2 regions of the Pseudoalteromonas 'SMAR' genome follow, and region 2 is predicted to be linked to the other one. Evidence: riboswitches for the same ligand, from Rfam matches in the RefSeq annotation. Region 2 holds a riboswitch; the other holds the start of a gene.
What was found. Region 2 has a riboswitch for lysine ahead of lysC (lysine-sensitive aspartokinase 3). Riboswitches for the same ligand answer to the same signal wherever they lie in the genome.
Positions count from the first base shown of each region.

Region 1: it holds a riboswitch for lysine, as region 2 does, so the genes downstream of both, dapA (4-hydroxy-tetrahydrodipicolinate synthase) here and lysC (lysine-sensitive aspartokinase 3) in region 2, are expected to answer to the same signal.

Region 1 covers NZ_JBLWMW010000015.1:61,601-65,020, reverse strand. Annotated here, with positions in the region: gene ACNKW2_RS08465 (PLP-dependent decarboxylase) at 1-18, opposite strand, end outside; gene ACNKW2_RS08460 (2,3,4,5-tetrahydropyridine-2,6-dicarboxylate N-succinyltransferase) at 18-758, opposite strand; gene dapA (4-hydroxy-tetrahydrodipicolinate synthase) at 769-1,653, opposite strand; lysine riboswitch at 1,769-1,944, opposite strand; gene ACNKW2_RS08450 (response regulator) at 1,992-3,420, shown strand, end outside.
Region 2 covers NZ_JBLWMW010000003.1:84,721-88,140, reverse strand. Annotated here, with positions in the region: gene nhaD (sodium:proton antiporter NhaD) at 1-902, shown strand, start outside; lysine riboswitch at 1,011-1,181, shown strand; gene lysC (lysine-sensitive aspartokinase 3) at 1,269-2,615, shown strand; gene ACNKW2_RS02475 (sodium-dependent transporter) at 2,913-3,420, shown strand, end outside.

The DNA.
Region 1 (3,420 bases), on a different contig from region 2:
CGTGCTCAACCAGCTCATTAGCGCAGCACCTCTTCAAGCTCCAGCGATGCGTCACTTTGCTGGTCGCGATACTTAACAATTAATGCACAGGACATGCTTAGCCCTTGCGCTTTTGCCCAGTCACTGGAGGCGGGACGGGAGCCTGGGATGACAATGGCGTTCTCTGGGATCGCTTCGAGCTTATCCAGCATCCGCTCATTCACGCAGTCATAAACGGGAATGCTCGCCGACAAGCGTACCCCTGGGGCTAACACAGCACCGCGTTTCACCACCACGCCTTCGACTAACACACAGCCGGCACCGATAAAGGCATCGTCTTCCACCACAACCGGGCTGGCACCAATAGGCTCCAATACGCCACCTACTTGTACGGCAGCACTGAGGTGCACATTCTTACCAATCTGTGCGCAAGAGCCTACTAAGGCATGACTGTCCACCATAGTACCGGCATCGATGTAGGCACCGATATTGACATAGGCGGGAGGCATAATAATGGTTCCTGGTGCGACATAGGCGCCGCGTCTAACACTGCTACCGCCTGGCACCATGCGCACGCCAGCATCGGCTGCAAAGCCTTGCGGAGCAAGGTTATCTTTATCGACGAAGCCGCCGGGATATTCCGTGTTGACGCCATTGCGGAAGGCTTCCAGAATGCCTTCTTTTACGGTGATATTGGCGTGCCATTGACCATGCTCATCTTGCGTTGCTGCACGCACGGTTCCTGATTCTAAATTATCTAAAAGAGTTAACCAGCTCATCTTTACTACCTTAATTCCAAGCTAAAATTGATTCGTTTGCGCGGCTCAGCGCGGTGGTCTCTGGGAGTTCTAAATGGGTCAATGGTGGACGCAAGTTCGGGCTGGACAGCTTCCCTTGCAGGTGCATCAGAACTTTAACAGGGATGGGGTTGGCCACGGCAAATAGGCTACTTGCCGCCTCAGACCAGATGGTAAACAAGTTTACCGAAGTACCGCTTAAAGCGCGTCTAACGTATTCCGCGGTTTGCTGTGGCCAAGCGTTGGCGGCAACTGAAACCAGCCCTGCGGCACCGGCTTGGGCAAAATAAGGTATTAAGGCATCATCGCCACTGTAAATCTGCACCTTTGGGGCGGCTTGGCGAAATGCTTCAAATGCCGAAATATCACCACTGGCTTCTTTTAGTGCCCAAAGGTTAGGGTGCTGGGCAAGTCTCGCCAGCACCTTAGGAGCAATGGCTACGGCGCTGCGCCCTGGAACATTGTAGATCATGCAAGGGTTGTCACTGGCATCTAACAGTGTGGTAAACCAGTGTGTAAGGCCAACTTCACCGGGTTTGGCGTAAATCGGCGAGCCCAGTAATAAGGCGTCAATGGGTTGCTGGTTACAAAACTCTACCCAAGCAAGCTGTTGCTCAAGGTTACTACCACCTACGGCCACCATAAGGGGAGTGGTGTGGGGTTGCTGGCAGACAAACTCGACGATACCTTGTTGTTCTGCTTGGCTTAATGCTAAGCCCTCGCCAGTACTGCCGAGTAACAAAATACCGTTACCAGCGTCTTGTTGTTCACGCACCAGTTGCGCTAAGGCGTCATAATCGACCTGGTCCTGCGCGTCAAAAGGCGTTACTAAAGCCGTCCATAACGGATAGTCAGATAAGTTGAATTGTGATTTCATCTCTACCGAACTTAAATCATGTTCGGAGTTTAGGCGGGTATGTCCAAACTTCGAACCGTTAAAATTCGAAGAGCAATGGACTTAAAAATAGATAAGGCAACGGGCCTTATTTTTTAAGACCAGAAGCTCTCCACCAAATGTGTTGGTGACAGTCGCTGGGATTCAGCCCAGTCGCCCGAAATTAGTTATCGCAAATTAACTAATCTCTCGGCGTTTATTCCCCTCACTAAGTTGCAACGGAGTTTGCTCTCCTTCACTTAGTTACCTGAATAACGCACCTCTTCCAGCCCTAAGTTTGCAGCCATGGCTACAAACTATGCAAATAGGGTGAGCGCGCATTGAACCACTATGGCCGTCTAGGTGTCAAGTATTTTGCTGTATTTATTAACTGGCTCAGCTACACTTTAGTTTTAGCCGTTCTGCATGATGGTGATTATAAGAAGATGTCGATAGGGCATAATGTTCGTTTAAAATACACTGGCGCATTACTGGCAATGGCTGTTTTATTAACCATTGCAATGTTACTAATGCAGTTTCTGTTACGGCAACAAAGTGCAGATGCTCATGTCATCAACATTGCCGGGATGCAGCGCATGCTCTCGCAACGTATTGCGTTATTCAGCAGCGAACCAAACAAAGTGCAGCACCGTGAGCTGATGGCGGCCTTGCTAAAGTTTGAGGGAAATCATCAATTTCTCACTCAGTCGAGCGGCGCTGAGTACCCCTACCTGAATGCCCAGTTGCAGAGGTTGTACTTCGATTCACCGGTCAACTTAGCTCAGCGCTCTGTGCAATTTATTCAAGCCACTAGAGCCTTTTTAGAGGATCCGAACAGCGAGTTAGCACAGGCCATCCGCACGCAGTCACAGCAACTTTTGCCTGACTTAAACCGTGCCGTGAGCTTATTTGAAGGCTATGCGGAAGAAAAAACAGAGCAGGTGAGAAGCATAGAAATAGCACTTTGGTTACTGGGGCTGCTACTTCTGGCTTTGGAAGCCCGGTTTATTTTTAGGCCGATGCGCCAGAAAATTGAAGCCACGCTCACCGGGCTAGAAGAGTCTCGTGAGTTGGCCGATGCGGCATTAAAAGCAAAGTCACGCTTCTTATCGCGTGTCAGCCATGAGCTGCGAACGCCACTGCAAGCGGTGCAAGGTTACCTAGATGCTTACTGGCAAGAAAAAGATGAGCGGCACTTGCAACATGTTAGAGATGCCAGTCAACAGCTAGATAACTTACTTTACTCCATTGAAGATTTTAACCATTTGTCGATGCACGAAATTGTACCTGAACGCCAACAAGTGGAGCTTGGCACTGAACTCAAGGTTGCCTGCGCTGCTTATCGCTTGTCGGCACATCAAAAGTCATTGGCGTTTAATATGGCCATTAGTAAAACGCTCTATATGCCCTGTTACTGTGATTACAAGCGCATAAATTGGCTGTTGAACGAGTTAATCACCAATGCCATTAAGTTTACCGAGCAGGGTAAGATTCAAGTCGTGGCTGATTTAATCTACATCGAGCAGCAACCGATGCTAGAAATCATCATTGATGACAGTGGTCCGGGGTTTGATTACGTGAGCTTACAAGAAGCTGATGAGTCAGATAATTTTCAAGGTTCACAACTTGGTTTGAAGCGTTGTCGGTTGTTGGTGACAGCTTTGGGTGGCAGCTTGAGGTTTAGCAAAATAAAGCCAATGGGCACCCGAGCTTTGCTGCTCATGCCTATTGAGCTTTGCGAGGAGTCAAGTACGCCTACTGCGGCGTCTT
Region 2 (3,420 bases):
TTTTTTCATCGATATCGGACAATATTACCGCAACACTGATTTCTTTGGCGGTGGTGATGTCGTTGAAGTTAGATCCAAAAAAGTTGATTAAGTACGCCACACTTATCGTGTTTAGTGTGAATTCTGGGGGGGTGTCCTTGATCACAGGAGATGTGACAACCTTAATGATTTTCTTAGCCAATAAGGTCAGCATTCCTGATTTGCTGCTACTTATACTGCCAGCGATGCTCAGTGTGTTGACGTTAGCGTTTATGCTGTCGATTGGTATGCGCGAACAGATCACCTTCGAAAAAGTTGCCACGCGACGGATTGAAAAAACAGACATTACCATTGCGCTGATCTTTATCTCCACCATATTTGCGACGCTGTTTTTGAGCGTGCAATATCAAGTACCACCCATGCTCACCTTCTTGTTTGGTTTGTCGTTAATGTTTTTGACGGCGCAGTTTCTAATGCGCAAAAAGGACGTCAACAAAAAAATTATTGATTACATTCGCGAAATTGAATACGACACCCTATTGTTTTTTGTGGGTGTCCTGTTATTAGTTGGGGCATTAAAAGAGGTTGGGGTGCTGGCGCGCTTTACCGAGCTTTATCAATATTTGGCACCGGAATATGCCAACTATCTGGTGGGCTTAATGAGTGCAGCAGTCGATAATGTGCCCTTAACTGCGGCCTTACTCAAAGCCGATATCGCCATGACACCAGGCCAATGGTTAACCTTTACCTATGCCACCGGGGTTGGTGGCTCCATGTTAATTATTGGCTCGGCTGCTGGGATCATTGCCATGAGTAAGGTGAAAGCCTTAACCTTTACCAGTTACTTAAGAATGGGTGTCTACTTATTGTTCGCTTATACGGTTGGCTATGCTGGAGCCTATTTCGCCGGACAAATGTTGTAGGTGAGTTTTACACAAAAAGCTTGACACCTAGACGGCTAAAAGATAATTTCCTTACAGCCCACATCAAATGTGGGCTGTTTTGCTTTTATTCATAAAGTAAAAGGCAAAATAAACAGAAGAGGCGCGATACTTAGGTAGTTGATGTGAGGTGACGAGACCGTTGAGCATCAATGAGGGAAGCTATCGCCGAGGAGAAGCACTGTTCGTCATAGGGCTTTTTCGGTTTACGGGGCTGAATCCTCGGAACTGTCACCATAGTGGTGGAGAGCTTCTGGCAAAGGACATTTCAACTACCCACGTTTAAGAAATCCCATGCCAAGTTCTCCTTATGAATTTAGACCTAAGTTGTGGTCGAGAGGAGATAAAATGAATTCGCAGTACGTTGTTGCTAAGTTTGGTGGAACCAGTGTTGCTGACTTTGAGGCCATGTCACGGTGTGCCCACATTGTTCGTGACAACCCAAATGTTAGAGTGGTGGTGGTGAGCGCTTGTGCCGGTGTCACCAACCATTTAGTAAGCTTAACGCAACAAAAGCAAAACCAAGTTGAGCGTGAGGCAACGGTGGCAGCCGTGGCGGCCATTCAGCAAGCGATTATCGATGAACTCAATTTAGATGTCGATTTGGCCACAGGGTACCAGCAAACCTTTACTGAGTTTGAAGCGCTAGCCAGTTTACCAGCACTTAGCAAGCAGCAATGCGATGAAATGCTGAGTTTTGGTGAGCGTTTTTCATCTTATTTGTTCACCCAAGTGTTACGAGACAACCAAGTAGACGCAGGGCGGTTTGATGTTCGTCAAGTACTGAAAACCGATACTCAATTTGGTAAAGCAGAGCCAGACATCGCAGCCACTCGCAGTGCTGCGCAAGCTCACCTTGTGACGCGACTACCACAGCAGGTGCAAGTGACTCAGGGATTTATTGGCAGTGATCCTTATGGCCAAACTACCACCTTAGGCCGAGGTGGTTCAGATTACAGTGCAGCCTTGTTGGCAGAAGCAATTGATGCATCCAGTGTGCATATCTGGACGGATGTGGTGGGGATCTTCAGTACCGATCCAAGGTTATGTGTTAACGCCAAACCCATTGCACGTTTGAGCTTTGATGAAGCGGCAGAAATGGCGACCTTTGGTGCTAAAGTACTTCACCCCGCCACTATATTGCCTGCCAGCCGTAAAGGCATTGCAGTATTTGTGGGTTCGAGCCGCGACCCTCTGTCTGGTGGCACTTGGATTGAAAAAGAAAAAACGGCTCAAGCTGGTATTCGCGCAGTAACGCAGCGAAAGAATCAGATCTTGCTAACCTTAAAAAGCCCCGAAATGCTGTTGGCAAGCGGCTTTTTGGCGCGGATATTTACCATTTTAAGTAACTACAACATTTCCGTTGATTTAGTCACTACCTCCGAGATCAGTGTAGCGTTAACGCTAGACAACGCTCCCAATGCATCGCGTCCAGAGCTCGAGCAAGCCTGCCTCGATGAGTTGAGCCAATTCTGTCACGTCAGTGTTGAAAATAACCTGACTTTAGTGGCGATGATTGGCTCTGAAATCCAATTAAAACAATGCGAACTGAATTTGATGGATGTGTTATCGGATTTCAATATCCGCTTAATTTGCCATGGTGCCAGTAAACATAATCTCTGTTTCTTAGTGGAGCAGCAAGAATCGGATCAAGTGGTGCAGTCTATTCATGCGCGTTTGTTAGAGGTGGCTTAAAAAAGACCAAGGTGCAGCAATAAAGACGTACTCAATTCGTTGTTGCCGGGCCTTTATACCAATTCGCTTAATTAAGTGGTCTACTTGAGGCAAGAAAATTCCGTCGATAACAAGACAAAATTTTGCTATTTAGTTGCTCTAAATGAGAAATTTTTAACGCAGTTAGCGTCGAGTTTGCTCCCTCAAATTGAGCAAGTATTAATGCGGATTGGTATTTTGCACCGCGCTGCCGTACTCGCATTTTTACCACAAGTACGTATAATCTGGCCTCTACAAAAATAATGATTGAAGACGAACATGGCTCAAACGCGCGATGGATTTCAAAGCCGGCTTGGCTTTGTATTGGCAGCTGCAGGTGCGGCTGTTGGACTGGGTAATATTTGGGGCTTTCCGACACAGGCCGCCAACCACGGTGGTGGGGCGTTTTTGTTGGTGTATTTTGCGGTGATCTTTTTGTTGGCGCTCCCAGCGTTATACACCGAACTTTATCTCGGACATCAGGCTCAAGCAAACCCGGTGAAAGCCTTAAAAACAGCATGGCGTGAACGCGCCCCCAAAGTGGGTGCCAGTGCCGGTTACATTGGTTTGGCAGGTGCTGTAGTGATGCTGAGTTTCTATTCCATCGTGGCTGGCTGGATGTTGTCGCACTCGCTAGATCCGTTAGCGCAACTACTAGGCTTTGAGCGCGCCAGTGCCTTTTTAAGTGGCGACTCCACATTGCGTAATTTTATTTTTACCCCGTTGATGTTAATACTGACCGCAAGTATTATTTTGCAAGGGGTAAAATCGGGTATTGAAACGTGGT